One region of the Kribbella qitaiheensis genome, then DNA from elsewhere that is predicted to be linked to it. Evidence: predicted binding sites of a transcription regulator. Region 1 holds the regulator's gene; each other region holds the start of a gene.
The links. The regulator HrcA, encoded in region 1, represses chaperone genes, less so after heat shock. The targets are predictions, from matches to a motif close to TTGGCACTCGNNNNNNNCGAGTGCCAA.
Positions count from the first base shown of each region.

Region 2: a site for HrcA is predicted at 4,606-4,632, ahead of groL (chaperonin GroEL). Genes of this name have one in related genera too.
Region 3: a site for HrcA is predicted at 4,871-4,897, ahead of groES (co-chaperone GroES). Genes of this name have one in related genera too.

Region 1 is NZ_CP043661.1:6,767,100-6,773,986, forward strand. It holds gene F1D05_RS32180 (NCS1 family nucleobase:cation symporter-1) at 1-1,022, opposite strand, end outside; gene F1D05_RS32185 (MBL fold metallo-hydrolase) at 1,381-2,265, opposite strand; gene F1D05_RS32190 (ThuA domain-containing protein) at 2,479-3,120, shown strand; gene F1D05_RS32195 (Gfo/Idh/MocA family protein) at 3,105-4,208, shown strand; gene hrcA (heat-inducible transcriptional repressor HrcA) at 4,339-5,358, shown strand; partial or broken gene dnaJ (molecular chaperone DnaJ) at 5,390-6,533, shown strand; gene F1D05_RS32210 (16S rRNA (uracil(1498)-N(3))-methyltransferase) at 6,538-6,887, shown strand, end outside.
Region 2 is NZ_CP043661.1:3,189,704-3,196,590, reverse strand. It holds gene F1D05_RS14690 (ABC transporter ATP-binding protein) at 1-1,056, opposite strand, end outside; gene F1D05_RS14685 (glycerophosphodiester phosphodiesterase family protein) at 1,210-2,079, shown strand; gene F1D05_RS14680 (M48 family metalloprotease) at 2,177-3,448, opposite strand; gene F1D05_RS14675 (PspC domain-containing protein) at 3,604-3,927, opposite strand; gene groL (chaperonin GroEL) at 4,814-6,439, shown strand; gene F1D05_RS14665 (GNAT family N-acetyltransferase) at 6,740-6,887, shown strand, end outside.
Region 3 is NZ_CP043661.1:3,230,492-3,237,378, forward strand. It holds gene guaB (IMP dehydrogenase) at 1-153, opposite strand, end outside; gene F1D05_RS14830 (hypothetical protein) at 321-1,613, opposite strand; gene shbA (RNA polymerase sigma factor ShbA) at 1,606-2,289, opposite strand; gene groL (chaperonin GroEL) at 2,696-4,315, opposite strand; gene groES (co-chaperone GroES) at 4,437-4,733, opposite strand; gene F1D05_RS14850 (class I SAM-dependent methyltransferase) at 4,989-6,146, shown strand; gene F1D05_RS14855 (MerR family transcriptional regulator) at 6,346-6,702, shown strand; gene F1D05_RS41965 (sigma factor) at 6,687-6,887, opposite strand, start outside.

The DNA of each region.
Region 1 (6,887 bases):
TCGACGAACCAGTAGCCGGCGATCAGGACGCCGGCGACGGAAGCGAGCAGGCCGCCGTAGAAGGAGAGCCACACGAAGATGTAGATCGACGGGTCGGAGATCAGCCGCCAGGGCTGGATCAGGATGCCGATCACGCCGGTGGTCAGGCCCGCCGTACGGAAGTTCAAAAGCTTCGGTACGGCGTTGGCGAAGTCGTACGACGGGCTGACGACGTTCGCGGCCACGTTGCAGGACATGGTCGCCAGGATCGCCATCACCAGGCCGATCGTCACCACGACCGGGTTCTCGAAACGGCGGGTGAGTTCGACCGGGTCCCAGATGGCGGAGCCGTAGACGATTACCGTGCCAGACGTGGTGATGATCGAGACCAGCGCGATGAACGACATCGTGGTCGGCAGACCGATGATCTGGCCGATCACCTGCTGGCGCTGGCCTTTGCCGAACCGGGTGAAGTCCGGCATGTTCAGCGACAGCGTCGCCCAGAACGCGATCATCCCCATCAGCGACGGCGCGAAGATCTTCCAGAAGTCGGCGTCCCAGCCGAGTTTCGACGGTTGCGACAGGATCGGGCCGAAGCCGCCGGCCTTGACCAGGATCGCGATCATCAGCGCGAGGAACGCTACCGTCACCAGCGGGGCGGCCCAGTTCTCAAAGCGGCGCAGGCCCTCGATGCCGCGCCAGATCAGCACCATCTGCAGCGCCCAGAAGAACGCGAAGCTCAGCCACATCGTCCACGGATGCCCGCCGACGACAGAAGCTTTCGTCCACCCGTCACCGGCCAGTTCGCCGACGATGACGTAGATCGCCTGCCCGCCGATCCAGGTCTGGATGCCGAACCAGCCGCACGCGATGAACGCGCGCAGCAGCGCCGGGAAGTTCGCCCCGCGTACGCCGTAGAAAGCGCGCGCGAAGACCGGGAACGGGATCCCGTACTTCGTTCCCGCGTGACTGTTCAGCAGCAGCGGGACCAGCACGATCAGGTTCCCGAGGGTGATCGTGAGGAACGCCTGCAGCCAATTCATCCCCAGCGCGACCAGCCCGGCCCGCGAGCAGGTAGCTCGGGATGTTGTGCGCCATCCCCATCCACAGCGCCGCATAGTTGTACGTCGTCCAGCGGCGCTCGGGCAGCCGGGTCGGTGCCAGTTCGGCGTTCCCGTACGGGCTGGCCGCGATCGCTGCCGGATCGGTCAGTTCGACACGTCCGTCCGGGTGACAGGTCTGCTCTGTGCTGGCCATCGGTCCCACCTCATCCCGTCGGTGCGGCAAGCGCTTCGCAACAACGTGCGGGATGGGCTGTCTTCGTGTCAACGGATAACCCCGCAGAGCACCTCACCAGCCGCTACGCGAACGGGTAGTTCATCCCTGCGTCTTAAGGCATCCTCAGGCCTGGCCGAGGATGGGGAGCGTCGGGCGACGCGGGATCCCCAGCGTCGCGTACCCACGGCGTACGGCGTGTTCGACGTGCGCAGCAGGCCACGGCCAGTCGTCGGTGTGAGCCAGCGCGTCCTCCAGCGAAGTGCCGGCGTGGTGCAGCCCGGAGATCGTGTTGGCGACAGTCCCGAGGTCGCCGGCCTGGTCGCGGACGAACTCGGCGTCCACCACGGCGCCATGACCCGGAACGACCTTGGCGGTCGCCGAGAGCAGCCCGATCAGCCGGTCGACGGTGTCGGCCCACTCGAGCGGGTACGAGTCGTCCCCGTACGACGGGGGAGCCGACTCCTCGATCAGGTCGCCGGCGAAGAACACGTCGACATCCGGTACGACGGCCACCACATCGCCGTCGGTGTGCCCGTTGCCGAGGTGCAGCAGTTCGACCCGACGGTCGCCGAGGTCGATCACCTTGGCGACCGCGAAGGTGTTGTCGACGGCAACCAGTTTGGTGTTCGCGACCTCGGTCAGTACTGCGGGCGCGATGTCGGGGAAGTCCGGATCCGCGGGATCGTGGGCGTACCGCGACTGCAAGGCGGGCCCACGATCGGCCAACGCCGCGGCAGCGTTCTCCTGCGCGAAGCTCGTCGCGCCGGCCTCGGTGAACACCCCGTTCCCGAAGGTGTGGTCGAAGTGCGCGTGCGTGTTGACGACCCAGCGAACCGGTACGTCGGTGAGTTCGCGGATCTCCGCGAGCAGCTCAGCAGCCTGGGCCGCGCTGGCCCTGGTGTCGATCACCACGGCGCTCTCGCTGCCGACCACCAGGCCGACGTTGAGGTCCCACTCGCGATACCGGCGGACCCAGCATCGATCACCCAGCTCGGTCCATGCACTCATACCGCGACCTTAACCGGGCAGCTGAAAGGGCAAAGGGGTGGGCATCAGCACCTGGTCGCAGGCAAGGCGAGGCGGGCGTGGCGGACCGGTTAAGCGGCAAGCCCTATCCGAGCGGTGGGAAAGGGCTTGAAGGGGCTCGGAACGACGCCTAGGGTCGCAGGGCGGCAAGCATTCATCCGATCTCTGAGACGGGCATTCTGAAGGGCGGACGGCGTGACCACACGACGGGCACTGGTGACCAGAGGCGGCTGGGAAGGCCATCTTCCGGTCGAGGCGACCGAGCTTTTCATCCCGTTCCTGCGGGAGAACGACTTCGAGGTGGAGGTGTCGGACGACCTCGACAGCTATCTCGACCTGGACGGCACCGACCTGGTGCTGCAGTGCATCAGCATGGGCGAGATCACCGCCGAGCAGGTCAAGGGACTCGAGGCCGCGGTCCGGTCCGGGACCGGCCTGGCCGGCTGGCACGGCGGCATCGTCGACTCGTTCCGCGGCGACACCGACTACAGCTTCATGACCGGCGGCCAATTCATCTCGCACCCGGGCGGCTTCGTCGACCACCGGATCGAAGTGGTCTCCGACGACCCGATCGTCGAGGGCATCACGCACTTCGACCTGCACACCGAGCAGTACTACGTGCATGCCGACCCGACCAACAACGTGCTCGCCACCACCACGTTCCGCGGCCACCCGGACTTCCCGTGGATCGCCGGCGCGACGATGCCGGCCGTCTGGACCCGCGGCTGGGGCGAAGGCCGCGTCTTCGTCTGTACGCCGGGCCACAGCCTCGCCGACCTGGACGTGCCCGAGGTCCGCACGATCATCGAACGGGGGCTGCTGTGGGCGAGCAAGTGACCGGCATCGGCATCGTCGGTACCGGTGTCATCAGCGGCACCTACCTCGACCACCTGGCCAAGCTGCCCGGCGTCGAGGTGGTCGCCGTCGCTGACCTGGACATCTCCCGCGCCCAGGCCATCGCGGACCAGCGCCCGGGAGTCCGGGCCCTGTCATCCGACGACTTGCTGGCAGACCCCGCGGTCGACATCGTCCTCAACCTGACGATCCCGGCCGCGCACGCACCAGTCCACCAAGCCGCGCTGCAGGCGGGGAAGCACACGTACGGAGAGAAGCCGCTCGCGGTCGACCGGGCCGAGGCGGAGCCGCTCCTCAAGCTCGCGGCCGCCAACAACCTCCGCATCGGTTGCGCACCCGACACAGTGCTCGGCACCGGCACCCAGACCGCACGGGCCGTCCTGGATCGCGGCGACATCGGCGTACCGACTGCTGCGTCGGCCTCCTTCGTCACACCCGGGCACGAGCTGTGGCACCCCGCACCGGAGTTCTACTACCAGCCCGGTGGCGGCCCGCTGCTCGACATGGGCCCCTACTACGTCACCAGCCTCGTCACGCTGCTCGGTCCAGTACGCCGGGTTACCGGGCGAGCTGGACGCTCCCAGGAGCAGCGCAAGGTTCACACCGGTCCCCGGGCAGGTGAAACCTTCCCTGTGGACGTGCCGACCCACGTAACCGGCGTACTCGAGCACGAGTCCGGCGCACTCACCACTGTGCTGATGAGCTTCGACGTCTGGGCCGCGCGACTTCCACGGATCGAGGTGTACGGCACCGAGGGCAGCCTGTCCGTGCCGGACCCGAACGGCTTCGACGGCAAGGTCGAGCTCGTCACCGCATCCAACCGGGAGTGGACAGAGGTCCCAGTAGCCGGCGGGTACGCCGGAGCGGGCCGTGGCGTCGGCCTGGCCGACATGGCGCGCGCGATCCGTACCGGTGAGCCGCATCGGGCCAACGGCACGCTGGCCTACCACGTGCTCGACGTACTGGAGTCGCTGCTCGAGGCTGCCGCTCAGGACCAGCCTGTGGACGTGGCAAGTACTGTCGACCGTCCGGCGGCCGTACCGTTGGGAGCGTCACCCGAAAGCAGCTGAGACGGGGCCCACGCCGCTTCGACGGGGTAACTGTCGCTACGGCTCGGTAGACTGGCACTCGAATTGCGGGAGTGCCAAGCCCGAAACGTACGGGCGAGCGTGGCCGACGGCCGGAGAGAGGGTGGTGTGCGTGCTGGACGAACGCAAACTGGACGTGCTCCGGGCCATCGTCGAGGACTACGTGGCGACCCATGAGCCGGTCGGTTCGAAGACACTGGTCGACCGGCACAACCTGGGCGTCTCCCCGGCGACGGTGCGCAACGACATGGCCGCGCTGGAGGAAGAGGGGTACATCACGCAGCCGCACACCAGCGCCGGCCGGATCCCGACCGACGCCGGCTACCGGCTGTTCGTGGACAAGCTGAGCACGGTGAAGACCTTGTCGGCGGCCGAGAAGAAGGCGATCTCGTCCTTCCTGGTCGGCGCGGTCGACCTTGACGACGTCGTACGCCGGACGGTGCGGCTGCTCGCGCAGATCACCCGGCAGGTCGCGATCGTGCAGTACCCGACCCTCAGCCGGTCCAGCGTGCGCCACATCGAAGTGGTCACGATGACGCCGCGGCGGTTGCTGCTGGTCCTGATCACCAGCACCGGGCGGGTCGAGCAGCGGATTGTCGAGACGCACGACGACGTCGACGAGAAACTGATCGCGGACCTCCGCTCCCGGCTGAACTCGGCGCTGACCGGCCAACGGCTGACCGACGCGGCGACCTCGCTCGAGAGCGTGACCGAGAACTTCGCGCCTGCCGACCGGCCGTTGGTCGCCGCTGTCGTGACCAGCTTGCTGGAGGCCTTCACGGTCGAAGGTGAGCAGCGGATCGCGGTCGGTGGCGCGGCCAACCTGACCCGCTACGGCGACGACTTCGAGCGCAACGTGAAACCGGTGCTGGAGGCACTCGAGGAGCACGTGATCCTGCTGAAGCTGCTCGGCGAGGCGACCAACCCGCAGACCCTGACGGTCCGGATCGGCCACGAGAACCCGTACGAGGGCCTCGTCACCACCTCGGTCGTCGCGACCGGTTACGGCTCGAAGTCGGAGGCGCTGGCCACCCTGGGCATCGTCGGCCCGACCCACATGGACTATCCGAGCACGATGGGCGCCGTCCGCGCCGTCGCGCGCTACGTCAGCCAGATCCTGGCCGACTCATGAGTGAACACACCACCTACCGTTGGTCTGGAGTATGAGCACCGATTACTACGCCGTCCTGGGCGTCAGCCGAGACGCCTCACCGGACGAGATCAAGAAGGCCTACCGCAAGCTGGCCAGGCAGTACCACCCGGACGTCAACGACTCCGAGGACGCGCACCACAAGTTCCAGGAGATCGGCCGCGCGTTCCAGGTACTGAGCGACCCGCAGAAGAAGCAGGTGCACGACCTCGGCGGTGACCCGTTCGCGAGCGGCCCGGGCGGGGGAGCAGGCGCAGGCTTCGGCCAGGCGTTCACCTTCACCGACATCATGGACGCCTTCTTCGGCCAGACCGGCGGGGCCACCCGCGGGCCGCGGCCGAGGACCCGGCGCGGCCAGGACGCGCTCATCCCGCTCCGGATCGATCTCGCCGAGGCGGCCTTCGGGACCACCCGCGAGCTCAAGGTCGACACGGCGGTGCTCTGCCCGACCTGTTCGGGGTCCGGCGCGGCCGCCGGATCCGAGCCGGTCACCTGCGAGATCTGCCACGGGCCGGGGCGAGGTGACGCACACGCAGCGTTCCTTCCTCGGTGAGGTCCGGACGATGCGTCCGTGCCCGACCTGCCGCGGCTTCGGCACCACCATCCCGAGTCCGTGCATCGAGTGCTCCGGTGACGGCCGGGTCCGCTCCCGGCGTACGGTCACGGTGAAGATCCCCGGTGGCGTCGACAGCGGCACCCGGGTGCAGCTGTCCGGCCAGGGCGAGGTCGGCCCCGGCGGCGGCCCGGCCGGCGACCTGTACGTCGAGATCGAGGTCGAGCAGCACGAGATCTTCAGCCGCAACGGCGACAACCTGCACTGCACGGTGACGCTGCCGATGACGGCCGCGGCGCTCGGTACGACGATCGATCTGCCGACGCTCGAGGGCGAGACCATGCCGCTGGAGATCCGCGCCGGCACCCAGTCCGGTACGACGATGACGCTGACCGCGCGCGGTGTCCCGCGACTGCGGCACGCGGGTCGTGGCGATCTGATCGTCCAGGTGATCGTCGAAACCCCGACCAGGCTGGACGAGAGCCAGTCGGCGTTGCTGACGCAGCTCGCGCAGGCCCGTGGCGAGGAGCGGCCGCAGGGGCAGATCCAGGCCACCCACAAGGGCGTCTTCGGGCGCCTGCGCGACGCTTTCGGCAACCACTGAACAGATGGGACTCGCGGTCTTCTACCTGGCTGACCTCGACGCGCCCGAGCTGGTGCTCGACGGCGCCGAGGGTCGTCATGCTGCCGTCGTACGCCGGATCGGGCCGGGCGAGCGGCTCCGGCTGACGGACGGGCGCGGGTCCTTCGCCGAAGGGCCCGTGACGGCTGCCTCGAAGACCGGGGTGACCGTGTCCGTGGAGCAGCGGGGGACGGTACCGGCGGCGAGTCCGCGGCTGGTCGTAGTACAGGCCTTGCCGAAGGGCGAGCGGGCCGAGCTCGCCGTCGAGATGCTCACCGAGGTGGGTGTCGATCTGGTCGTGCCGTGGAACGCGGAGCGGTCGCAGTTCCGGTCGAA
Region 2 (6,887 bases), 3.6 Mb from region 1:
GGACACCGGGTCGACCAGGTCTCCGCGCTCCGGCAGCCGGACCGGGTCGGCCGGATCCACCACTTCCTGAGTCAGCTCCAGCACCCTGTTCACCCGGCCGGCCGCGACCAGGCCACGCATCAGCGCGTTGGCGAACTCGGTCGCCGTCCGCAGCGGCAGCACCAGGAACATCGCATAGCCGTAGAAGGCGACCAGCGTGCCCGCGCTCAGCTCGCCCCGCAGCGCGAAGTGGGCTCCCAGGCCGACGACGCAGACCACGAAGATGCCGGGCAGCAGGACCTGGGCGGCATCCAGGACGGACTGGATCCGGGCTACCTGGACACCGGCCCGCCGGACCACCTGCGACTCGGCGCGGTAGCGCCGGGAGAAGGAGTCCTCGCCGCCGATGCCGCGCAGTACGCGCAGGCCGGAGACGATGTCGGAGCCGAGCGAGTTCAGCTCGCCGACCGCCTGGCGTTGGGCGAACTGCTGCTTGTGCAGCGGCCGCAGCATCGGGCCGAGCGCGAACAGCATCACCGGCACGCCGATCAGCACGACCAGGCCGAGCACGGTCGAGGACTGCAGCAGGATGAAGGCGACGACGGCGAAGGAGACGATCGATCCGGCGAACCGGGCACAGACCTCCATCAGGTTTCCGACATAGGAGAGGTCACCCGCGCCGATGCTGACCACCTCACCGGTGGCCAGGTTCTTCGGCAGCGTCGCGCCGAGGTCGGCCGACTTCCGGGTCACCACCTGGACCGTCCGGTACGCCGCGGAGAGCCAGTTCGACACGGCGTACCGGTGCCGCATGATGCCGGCCAGCGCCTGCAGGATCCCGACGGCCGCCAGCGCGGCGGTCCACTGCAACAGCCGGTCGCCGTTGCGATCCGCGATGCCCTGGTCGATCGCCTTGCCCAGGATCGCGGGGATGAAGGCCTGCGACGCCATCCAGAGGATCCCGAACGCCATCCCGCCCGCGAGCGTGGCTTTCTGACCGCGCGCCACCCACCAGAGGTAGCGGGCAGGCGAACGGTGATCGGGAGTGCCGGGATCGGCGACAGGTAGCTGTTTCATAGCTCTCTCAGGCTAGGCGGCGCCACCGACAGAAGCATGTGATTAAAAACCCCCCGCCTCCGACCCCGCGGCGATCAGAAGGTGTGGCGGAGCTTCATCTTGCGTTGGGCAACGAGTTCCCGGGCCGCCACCTGGACCGCCTGTGCTGAATCCATGCTGGTGATCGCGCATCGTGGAGCGAGTGGCTACCGTCCGGAACACACGCCGTCGGCGTACCGCCTCGCGGCGGCGCTGGGGGCCGACTACCTGGAGCCCGACCTGGTCGCCACGCTCGACGGCGTCCTGGTGGCCCGGCACGAGAACGAGATCTCCGGTACGACGGACATCGCCGACCACGCGGTGTTCGCGGACCGGCGGATCACCAAGATCATCGACGGGGCCGCCGTCACCGGCTGGTTCGTCGAGGACTTCACCTACGAGGAACTGCGCACGCTCCGGGCCAGGGAACGGATGCCCGCGCTCCGGGCCGCCAACACGGCGTACGACGGCCGGGAGACGATCCCGACCTTCGACGACGTCGTCGCGCTGGCCCGGCAGGAGTCGCAGCGACTCGGCCGTCCGATCGGGGTGATCCCCGAGATCAAGCATCCGGCGTACTTCCGGCACCTGGGGTTGCCGCTGGAGGAGTTGCTCGCGGAGCGGCTGGCCGTGCTGGGGCTGCGCAAGGGCGAGGCGATGGTCCAGTCGTTCGAGCCGACGAGTCTCCGCCGCCTGTCGGTGATGACTGGTGTGCCGCTGGTGCAACTGGTCGACTCCGAGAACGCGCCGAACGACTTCCTGCGGACGGGCGACGGCAGGACGTTCCTGGACCTGATCGAACCGGCCGGCCTGCGCGAGATCTCGACGTACGCGCAAGTACTGGCGCCGCACAAGGACCTGGTGATCCCACGGACCTCCAGCGGGGCACTGGGCGAACCGACCAGCCTGGTGGACCAGGCGCATCGCGCCGGGCTCTCCGTGCAGGTCTGGACCTTCCGTGCCGAGCGTCGCTTCACCCCGGCCCGGCCTGGACATGGCCGGTGAATTGGCCCGCTTCGCCGCGGCCGGCATCGACGGTGCCTTCGCCGACCACCCCGACATAGCAGTAGCCGCGGCCGCGCGGACCAGCCTCAAGGTCTAGCTACCGCGGGAACGACAGCTGGAGCTCCCTCAGAGCCGCGTCCGCCGGCCCAGCCAGCTTACGATCGATCGCGTGATTCTCCTCAGGACCCAGTACTACGCGTGCACTCGTGGCGGGCCTGGTGCGGATCAGCCTGGTCCGCAGGTACGTCGGCGGGTGGGTCGAGTCGGTTCTGGTGTCCCGGATCCGGCTGGCCCGGACCCGCCGCTCGATCTCGCGGGCCGGGAACTCACCGAGCTCGCGGCGGACCGCCGCAACCGGCTCCTCGTCGGGAGCGAAGCGGAGCCTTCGCTCGAGCGCCAAGTACGAGGTACTGAACAGCAGCGTCCGCTCGAGCATGGACGCGGCCGCTTCGGAGCCGGCCATCTCGCCTGCTTTGCGGTCGGCCAGATACTCGGCCCGCTGGCTGCTGCGCAGCGCAGCCTTGGCCAGCAACCAGCCGTAGCTGCGTGCCAGCGCGCCGACAGTGGCATTGAGGATCCTGGTCACGATGCCGACGGTCGGGTCGGTCTCCAGATAGACGCCGGCCTCGCGGCGGAAGTCGTCCAGCGGCTGGGTGCTGAAGGTCTCCTGGATCTCGGCCAGGATCGTCTCCGCGGCGTCGACCACGAAACCGTGCCGGGCGTCGCCGTGCTTGCCGTGGCCGAGTTCGTGCGCCAGCACCGCGACCCGCTCCTGTGGACCTAAGGCGATCCATGCCGGCACGCCGATGCCGACCACGGGCCGGAACCGCCAGCCGATCCTGGCGAACCAGATGTTCGGCTCGGCGTCCACGACGACCAGGTGTACCGGCTGGGTGCCGATGGCCTCGGCGAGGCGATCCAGTACGGCGTACAGGCTTGGGGCGTCGGCGCGGTGCAGTGGCTGTGCATCGTCGCTCAGCCCATGCATGCGTGGGCGGAACAGGATTGCCAGGCAGAAGGCGACTACGGCGAAGGCGATGCTGAGCCAGAGCGGTCTGTAGAAGAGCAGTAGGGCGATGCCGCCGAGGAACGCGGTCAGTGGCACCAGGAGTAGCAGTGCGGACAGTAGGTACGCCGTGAGCCGGGCGGCGTCCCAGCTTGCGCGGTGGACTGTGCCGGACTCCAGTTCGCGGTAGAGCGTGTCGGCGAGGCGGTGCTCGAGCTTGAGGCGCCAGGCCGCGTACGGGCGGTCAGTAGGCGTCGGATCGACGTTCCAGTCGCACTTGTCGCACCAGGTGACGCACCGCGGGTCTACGGGGACTTGCTGGGAGCACTGTGGGCAGTGCGTTGCCCCGGTTTCCGTCTGCACCGGGGCAGTGTGTCAGTAGTTCGGTGGAGCGGCAGCACGGTGACGACCTGTCGGGGCCTACCGAGGAGAGTCGTCACCGTGCTGCTGGCGTTGGCGGTGGAGCTTGAGTAGTAGTGCCCGCCGGCGCCGGGCCAGGATGGCCCGGGCTGCCGGGGTCACGCGGCCGGCGGCTTGTCGTCGTAGATGCGGGCGGCGATGTCCGACTCCTGCTGGCCGTTCTGCTGAACGTTCTGTTGGACGTTCTGCCAGACCGCCTTGCCGTCGGACTCCGGCATCACGATCCAGGCGATCACGTAGCCGATCAGTGCGGTGCCGCCGGTGATGATGGTGAGTCCGACGATGCCCAGCCGGACCAGCGTCGCGTCGATGTTGAGGTACTCCGCGATGCCGCCGGAGACACCGGACAGCATCCGCTGGTTACGCGAGCGACGGAGGACCTTGCCGGACAGGTTCGAGAACGGTGCAGTTGAGTTCGTCATGTCCCCAACTGTGCCGCCGCGGACCCCTCCGCCACATCAGGATCGGACCCGACCGACCCCTGAGCCGACCCCTGCCCACACCGACCCCTCGCCCCTGACGACTTTCGTCGGTTCAGGGCTGGACGGGCGGCCTCGATCCGGGCCCGTTCGGCCGGTGATCGCCTCGTCGAAACTGGCCCCCGGACGGTGTCCGAGGCCGCGCCGGTGACGGCTACCCCGGTTGCCCCCAGTGCGGGCGTCTTTGTGCACCGGCTGAGTACCCCGGCCCCGGGAACATGCCTACTGGATGCACAGGGGCCGGCAACCGACGCAGGCGTTCCGTACCTTTGTGCACGGCCTGAGCAGGCGATCGGCCCGGAACACTCAGCCGATGCACAAAGGCGTCCGTACTGCAGGCAACAGGGGCTTCCCGGACGCCTACAGCCCTCGGAGCCGGCCGGCCGGCCCAATCACGCTCCGCGCGACTTGACCAACCCCATACCGCCCCTGCCCCCGACGGCGAACGAACTCTCACCCGATTCCGGCGGGCAGAGTACTACCGCCAACGCAGCCGAAGCCGCCACCACCGCGTCGCAGGACAAACACCCGAAACCAACTTATCCAGCAAGCTTCAGACGCAGGACACTAGTTCTGCAGCGGGAACGGGGGCCGGAAGAGGGGGTGTGGAGGGAGGGCTGGCTTGCACTCGCTTGGGGCGAGTGCTAATACTTGGTTAGCACTCACCGGGTGAGAGTGATAATTGCTCGCGCCCGGTAGGTGTGACCATAGACGGCCTCGATGAGGTGCCGGAGAGGTGGCGGGACGTGACCGCCGCACCGAAAGCACCGTCCGTCGCGGGCATCCGGCCGGCTGAACCAAAAACTCGACGCGGGAGGACTCGCGGAGAATGCCCAAGCTGATTGCTTTCAATGAAGAGGCGCGCCGTGGCCTCGAGCGAGGTATGAACACCCTCGCCGACGCCGTCAAGGTGACGCTTGGCCCGAAGGGCCGCAACGTCGTCTTGGAAAAGAAGTGGGGCGCCCCCACGATCACCAATGACGGTGTCTCCATCGCCAAGGAGATCGAGCTCGAGGACCCGTACGAGAAGATCGGGGCCGAGCTCGTCAAGGAAGTTGCCAAGAAGACGGATGACGTCGCTGGTGACGGCACCACCACGGCGACCGTGCTGGCCCAGGCGCTCGTGCGCGAGGGTCTGCGCAACGTCGCCGCCGGCGCCAACCCGATGGGCCTGAAGAAGGGCATCGAGAAGGCTGTCGAGGCCGTCAGCGAGCAGCTGCTGGCGCTGGCGAAGCCGGTCGAGACGCGCGAGCAGATCGCGGCCACCGCCTCGATCTCGGCCGCGGACACCCAGGTCGGCCAGATCATCGCCGAGGCGATGGACAAGGTCGGCAAGGAAGGTGTCATCACCGTCGAGGAGAGCAACACCTTCGGTCTGGAGCTCGAGCTCACCGAGGGCATGCGCTTCGACAAGGGTTACATCTCGCCGTACTTCGTGACGGACACCGAGCGGATGGAAGCGGTTCTCGACGACCCGTACATCCTCATCGTGAACAGCAAGATCTCCAGCATCAAGGACCTGGTCCCGGTGCTGGAGAAGGTGATGCAGACCGGCAAGCCGCTGGCCATCATCGCCGAGGACATCGAGGGCGAAGCCCTGGCGACCCTGGTCGTGAACAAGATCAAGGGCACCTTCAAGACCGTCGCCGTCAAGGCGCCGGGCTTCGGTGACCGCCGCAAGGCCATGCTCGTCGACATCGCCGTCCTCACCGGCGGCGAGGTGATCTCCGAGGAGGTCGGCCTCAAGCTCGACAGCGTGGACCTGGAGCTGCTCGGCCAGGCCCGCAAGATCGTCGTCACCAAGGACGAGACGACCATCGTCGAGGGCACCGGCGACGCCGACCAGATCTCCGGCCGGGTGAACCAGATCCGCGCCGAGATCGAGAAGTCGGACTCCGACTACGACCGCGAGAAGCTGCAGGAGCGACTGGCCAAGCTGGCCGGTGGCGTTGCGGTGATCAAGGTCGGCGCGGCCACCGAGGTCGAGCTGAAGGAGCGCAAGCACCGCATCGAGGACGCCGTTCGCAACGCGAAGGCCGCCGTCGAAGAGGGCATCGTCGCCGGTGGCGGCGTGGCGCTGCTGCAGGCGAGCGTGATCGCGTTCGAGAAGCTGGAGCTCGAGGGTGACGAGGCCACCGGTGCCGCCATCGTGCGGTCCGCGGTCGAGGCACCGTTGAAGCAGATCGCCGTGAACGCCGGCCTCGAGGGTGGCGTCGTGGTGGAGAAGGTTCGCAACCTCGAGCCGGGTCACGGTCTGAACGCCGCGACCGGTGAGTACGTGGACCTGATCAAGACCGGCATCATCGACCCGGCCAAGGTCACCCGTTCGGCGCTGCAGAACGCAGCCTCGATCGCGGCGCTGTTCCTCACCACCGAGGCAGTCATCGCCGACAAGCCCGAGAAGGCCGGTGCCGCCCAGGGCGGCGCCCCCGACATGGGCGGCATGGACTTCTGATCTCCTGAGGTCCAGCACCACAAAGCATCATGAAGGCGGTCCCAGCTCCGGCTGGGACCGCCTTTGCGTTGTCCCACGCGGTCAGCTGGTGACCTTGCGGAAGGACGCCGCGAGTGGCAGGGATCGGCCGGTTAATTCGGTGGACCATGACCTCGCCATGGCCGTACTGTCTGCGGCAGCGAGAACGACCGCGAGGAGAGGAGCGACCGATGAACCGACTGACCTGTGTTCCGGCGCGTCCGATCCGCTCGTCCAGCTCGCGCTGAGCCGATCCCGTGCCTCCTTCTGGAGGATTCGAAAGTGAAGATCCGTACTGCCGTCGAGACCGATCTCGACACCGTCCACACGCTGATCGCCGAGCAGTCGGTGAACACCGTGACCCGACCGCGCTTCGACGAGTACCTCGCGTCGGGCGCCTACCGCTACGACTGGACCTGGGTGGCCGAAA
Region 3 (6,887 bases), 3.5 Mb from region 1:
CGGGATGTTCACCTCGATGTTGCGGCTGACCCGGGAGCGGGTGACGGCCTCGGACGGAATGACGTCGGACTCGTTGGGCTGCAGCAGCACGTCGTCGAAAGTCAGACCGAGTACTGCGAACTTGTCGGGAACTCCGGAGGGTGTGATGTCCATGAGGAAGGCAGGCACCTTTGCACGGCGAGATCGGAGTCCCATCCTATGCCGGGGGTGCCCCGGAGCCTTAATCGGTCATCCGCAGGCGGCAGGGGACCCCCGGGGCGTCACCGCAAGACCACGCCCGGAGGCGCGGCCTTGCGTCCGCAGTACGGAGGGACTGGCTGTCAGCGTCCGTTCATCGGGACATTGAGGACCGTCAGGATCTGACGGAGCGTCATCCCGGCCATCGAACCGTGCGCCCGGGCGATCGCGGCGTGCCGGCCCTCGACGTACTTACCGTTCGAGTGCTTGCCCACCTGGTACTTGCCCTTGGCGTAGCCGAGCGCCACCTTGCCGCTCGAATGCTTCGCCGAGGTGTCCTGCGAGCCGCCGAAGTACTGCTCGAGCCGGGTCGGCAGCTCGGTCGGCTCACCGGTCGGCGTGGGCAGCAGCTCGCTGAGCGTTGGCCCGACGGACAGATCGCCTGACGGCAGGTCGCTGCCGGCCGGGGTGGTGTCCGTCGCGCCGCCAGGCGTGCTGGTCTGACCGGTGTCGCCGGTCTCGGTCTGGCCGGTCCCGGTCTCGCCGGTCGATTCGCCCGGCACGGTGGTCGGGATCGTCGTCGGTGCGGCGCTCGGCTCGGTGACCGGATCGCCGGTCGTCCCGTTGTCGCCCTCGCCGGCCGGCTGGGTCGGACCGCTGGTCGGCGGGTCGATCGGGCTCGGGGTCGGCGACGTCGTGTCCGTCGGCTCAGTCGGAGGAGGCGTCGGCGTCGTGTCGGTCGGCTCGCCGGTGGGATCGCCGGTCGGCTGCTCGCTCGGATCGGACGGCTGGGTCGGCTCGACCACCGGCGGCTGGACCGGGTCCTTCGTCGTGGTCGGCTTCTCCACCTGCAGCGGGTACGGCCGGTCCAGCGGCGGCGTCGGCAGACCGGTCAGGTCGGACGGGCCTGCGATGAACGGGTTGTCCTTCTGCTCGGCGTCCTTGACGGCCTGCTGCTCTTCCTGCTTCTTCTGGTAGTCCTTCTGGACCCGGACGATCTTCGACTTGTCGAAGATCGTCATTCCGTCGAGCTTCTCCTTCGGGACCGTCGTCTCCGGGCGCAGCCCTTCGACGACCTTCTCGATGACCTTCTCGTACGGCGACAGCGGGTCACCCGTCACCGCCGCGGCCACACCGGACACCGACAGCGCGGCGACCGCGACGACACCGAGCGCCAGGCCACGGGCCGCCATCTTGCGAGCGAACGGGTCGTTCACCGGATGCAGCGCGGCACAGCGCGCCAGGAAGCTCTCCGGGTCGTCGATCGTCTCCACCGGGAGCTCGTCCATCACCTCGACGGCCAGCCTGAGTTCGGCCAGCACCATCAGGGCCGGGTCGTGCTCGGCCGCCGCCCAGGCGGTCTCCCCACCGGCTGCGAGCAGGTCGAGCAGCGCGTCATCGGCTTCGATCGCGTCCAGATCAAATCGGTCACCCATGTCGCTCCTCCCCTGCCCTTCGTTCCACCTTTGCCTCATGCCCCACAAACCCCCTGAGCGTATTCAACGCCCGATGCTGTGCGACCCTCACCGCCCCCGGTGTCATCCCCAGTGCCCGGCCGGTCTCCTCGGCTGACATCCCCGCAACCACCCGGAGTCGCAGGATCTCCCGCAGCTTCTCCGGCAATCTGTCCATCAAGCTCATCACGTGCCTGAGCTCCGCATACCGTACGGCGTGCTCCTCCGGCGTCGGCGACTCGTCCGCGCCGTCCGGAAGATCCGGCGTCGACACGTCCGCCACCGCGAACGCACGCTGGGCATCGGCGACCTTCCTCGCCGCGATGCCGTACACGAACGCCTCGAACGGCCGACCCTCGTCACGGTACCGGCCGAGTGCGCCGAAGACCGCGACACAGACTTCCTGAGCGACGTCATCGACCATGTCGGCGCCGCCCGGATAAGTCCACAGCCTCGATCGCACATACCGATGGGCAACAGCCCGAACCCGGGTCAGCAGATCGTTCAACGCTGTCCGATCGCCACTGCTAGCCAGCGCGGCGAGATCACGCAGATCCACCCGGTCAGGGGTGTGCGGTACTTGGACCTCGGTCACCTCGCCCCCTCGTATCGGACCGGTCAGCCTGCAAGATAGTACGGCCGCCGACCCCGCTTGCATAGTGGCAATCGGTGATGACTGAGCTTCTTTCACTACAACCTGTCACTACCGCCACGTACAGCGAACAGCCCCCACGCAACTCCTGCCTGCCGGCGGCTGGTCGGGGCATCGCGACGTCTCCACTGTCGGGCCTGCGTCCGGCCCGAACGGACTCCAGGCACGGCCACAAGCGCGGCAGGAGTGTGGAGGCGGGGTGCTGCGCGGCCACGCTCTGGGGCGTCTCTGTGCACGGGGGTGAGTGTCCGCCGGGTGAAGGCTGCTCAGCTGGAGCACAAGGGCGCGGTGTGAGGGCCCCGGTCCCCTGCCCCCAGCGCGGGGGTGTACTTCCCGGAGTACAAGAAGAACTGCCCGGCTGGTCCGAGGACCGGCCGGGCAGTTCTGGTGGTGCGGGTGGAGAAGTGAAGAATCAGTGACCGTGGCCGTGACCGTGACCGGCCGCGGCGGGCTCTTCATCTTCGGGCTTGTCGACGATCAGGGTCTCCGTGGTGAGGAGCAGGGCCGCGATCGAGCCGGCGTTGGCCAGCGCGGAACGGGTCACCTTGACCGGGTCCAGGACACCCTGGGCCAGCAGGTCGCCATACTCGCCGGTGGCGGCGTTGAAGCCACTGCCGACCTCGAGCTCCGCGACCTTGGCGGTCACGACGTAGCCCTCGTAGCCACCGTTCTCGGCGATCCAGCGCAGCGGCTCGACGATGGCCTTGCGGACGATCCGGACTCCGGCGAGCTCGTCGCCCTCGAGGCCCAGGCCGCCCTCGAGGACAGCGGCGGCGTGCACGAGGGCGGAACCGCCACCGGCCACGATGCCTTCCTCGATGGCCGCACGGGTCGCGGACACGGCGTCCTCGATCCGGTGCTTCTTCTCCTTCAGCTCGACCTCGGTGGCCGCGCCGACCTTGATCACGCAGACGCCGCCGGCCAGCTTGGCGAGGCGCTCCTGGAGCTTCTCGCGGTCCCAGTCGGAGTCGGTGCGCTCGATCTCGGCCTTGATCTGGTTCACCCGGCCGTCGATGTCGTCGGACTTGCCGGCGCCTTCGACGACGGTGGTGTTGTCCTTGGTGACGACGATCCGGCGAGCGGTGCCGAGCACCTCCAGACCCACCTGGTCGAGCTTGAGGCCGACCTCGGGCGCGATCACCTGGGCGCCGGTCAGCGCGGCCAGGTCCTCGAGCATCGCCTTGCGGCGGTCGCCGAAGCCCGGCGCCTTGACGGCGACGGAGGTGAAGTTGCCGCGGATCTTGTTGACCACCAGGGTCGACAGGGCCTCGCCCTCGACGTCCTCGGCGATGATCAGCAGCGTCTTGCCCGACTGCACGACCTTCTCCAGCAGCGGCAGCAGGTCCGCGACAGCGGAGATCTTGCCCTGGTGGATCAGGATGTACGGGTCGTCCAGCACCGCTTCGCCACCCTCGGCGTCGGTGATGAAGTACGGCGAGATGAAGCCCTTGTCGAACTGCATGCCCTCGGTGAAGTCCAGCTCGGTGCCGAAGGTGTTCGACTCCTCGACGGTGATGACGCCGTCCTTGCCGACCTTGTCGAAGGCTTCCGCGATCAGCTTGCCGATCTCGGCGTCACGCGCGGAGATGGTGGCGACGTGGGCCATGTCGCCCTTGTCGTCGACCGGCCGCGCGGTCTCGATCAGGCGCGCCGACACGGCCTCGACGGCCGCCTCGATGCCCTTCTTCAGACCCATCGGGTTGACCCCGGCGGCGACGGCCCGCAGGCCCTCGTGCACCAGCGCCTGGGCCAGCACCGTCGCGGTGGTGGTGCCGTCACCGGCGACGTCGTTGGTCTTGGTGGCGACCTCCTTGGCCAGCTGCGCGCCAAGGTTCTCGAACGGGTCGTCCAGCTCGACCTCACGGGCGACGGTGACACCGTCGTTGGTGATGGTCGGGGCGCCCCACTTCTTGTCCAGCACGACGTAGCGGCCCTTCGGCCCCAGCGTCACCTTCACCGTGTTCGCGAGCTTGTCGACGCCACGCTCAAGGGCGCGCCGCGCGTTCTCGTCGAACTCGAGGATCTTCGGCATGGAAAACTCTGTCCCTCTCTGGGTTACTGGCGATCTTGGTGCCCGCGGTCAGAACCGACTCCGCCCCGGCGCCGGGAATCCGGTCACCGGAGCGGTGTCAGTCAGGACCTGCGGGCGATCGTCACTTGCTGACGATGGCGAGGATGTCGCGGGCGCCCAGGATCAGATAGTCCTGGCCGTCGTACTTGACCTCGGTGCCGCCGTACTTGGAGTAGATGACCTTGTCACCCACGTTGACGTCCAGCGGGACGCGGTTGCCGTTGTCGTCGATGCGGCCGGGGCCGGTCGCAATGACCTCGCCCTCCTGCGGCTTCTCCTTGGCGGTGTCCGGGATCACCAGGCCGGACTTCGTGGTCTGCTCGGCTTCGAGCGGCGCTACGAGGATACGGTCCTCGAGCGGCTTGATCGTGACCGACACTTGCTGACCTCCACGGTCGAGTTCTTCGTGTTTTCGGGGTGAAACAGACGGCCGTACGCCTCTGCCGTCGCGGGGATCAGAGGCCGGGCCGCTGGCACCCTCGAGTGGAGAGTGCCAACACCGAATCTAGGCCGCGTTTAGCACTCGGTCAACTCGAGTGCCAGAATCTCGCCCCCGGGAACAGTCCTACCCGATGTCGGGCAGCACGCGAGCCGCCGTGTAGACGATAGGGACCGCCCAGGCAGACTTGGGCGGGTGACTCTCACCCTGTTGCTCGACCCGATCGGCAGCACCGTGCTGGCCGAGGCTTGTTCGGCGTACGCGCCAGGCGGTGAGCTCAAGCTGGTCGAGAAGCTCAGACGCCGGTACGAAGCTGCTGTGGTGACCGCCGCGATTACCCAGGCGTCACTACGCCATCGGGCCGTCGCCAAGTTCGGCGCGGAGGACGCGGCACGGATGTACTTCACTCCGGATGGGTTCGAGCAGGCAACGCGTTCTACTGTCGGGAACCACCGGGCTGCACGGATCGCTGCGACGATGCCGGAGGCGTCGGTGGTCGACCTGGGCTGTGGGATCGGTGGCGACCTCATCAGCGCAGCGCGGGCCGGGCTGCGCGTCACGGGCGTCGAGCGCGACCCGGAGACGGCCGCAGCAGCACGCGCGAATCTTGCTGCGCTCGGCCTGCCGGGTGAGGTCGTCGTGGGAGACGCGGAGGCGCACGACGTCACGCAGTACGAGGTGGTCTTCGCTGACCCCGCCCGGCGGGCCGATGGGAAGCGGGTGTTCGACCACAACGCGTACTCGCCGCCGTGGTCCTTCATCAGTGCGCTCCTGGAGCGCACTGCCTGCGTCAAGGTCGCTCCGGGGATCCCGCACGACGCCGTACCGGCAGGGGTCGAAGCGGAGTGGGTGAGCGACGCCGGTGAGGTCAAGGAGGCCGCGCTCTGGTCGGGGAAGCTGTACGGCGGTACTGCGCGTCGCGCGACGCTGTTGCCGGGTGGAGCGACAGTGGCGTCTGCGCCGGAAGCCGTCGACGGTCCGGTCGGGCGGTACATCTACGAGCCGGATGGTGCGGTGGTTCGCGCTGGGCTGGTTACTGCGGTCGCCGACGCGGTCGGTGGTTGGCTGCTGGATCTACGGATCGCTTACGTCACTGCTGATGAGTTGGTGGCGACGCCGTTGGCCTCTGCCTATGAGGTTGTCGAGGAGTTGCCGTACCGCGAGAAGGCGCTGCGGGCCTGGGTGCGCGCGGAGGGCATCGGCACGCTCGAGATCAAGAAGCGTGGGGTCGATGTGGATCCCGCCGTACTGCGTCGGCGGCTGGCGCCGAAGGGGGCGGCGAGTGCCACACTCATCGTCACCCGGATCGGGCGTGACGCGGTCGCCTACTCGTGCCGGCGGGTCTCCGCCTGAGAGTCGGCAACTCGCTGCTCGGCGATTTGCATTCGGAGTGTATTCGAATGTATCTTCGAACACATGAGCGAGTGCCCGGTCGACCAGCCGACGGACGAGGTGCTGCGCCCGTTGCCGCTCCCGGCCGGGCACTCGCCGCTAATCCTGTTCCGCGCCGGCGCTTGACCTGGAGCGTGCTCTAGGTCGGAGGATGGAGGTCATGAGTTCGTACGCACCTGCCGAAGCCTCCGAGCGCACCGGCCTGAGCCTGGACACCTTGCGGTACTACGAACGCCTGGGCCTCTTCGGCCCGGTGCAGCGTACGTCGGGTGGTCAGCGGGTCTATACCGATCACGATGTGGCGTGGTTGGGGCTCTTGGTCTGCCTGCGCCGGGCCGGGCTGGGAATCACCGACCTGCAGAGGTTCATGGGCCGGCTGCGTGACCGCTCGAACGGCAGCGCGGACGTGGTCGAGTTGCTCGAAGGCAACCGGGACCGACTGCGAGACGAGGTCGCCAAGCTGAACCTCGCCCTCGAAGTCCTGGACGACAAGATCGCCTACTACCGCAACCACTGACCCACCCCCACCGTCTCGACACCGCGTCGATGCCGGGCGGCCGGTGACGGCGAGTGTCGCCGCCGGAGCCGTCGGCTTATCGTTGGTCCAGCCGGCGGGCCGAGCTCCGGACTGACCCGGTGCCACTTCAGGTACAGCTTGGTGAGCGCTGTCTGCACCAGGTCCTCGGCCCAGTGCGCGTCGCC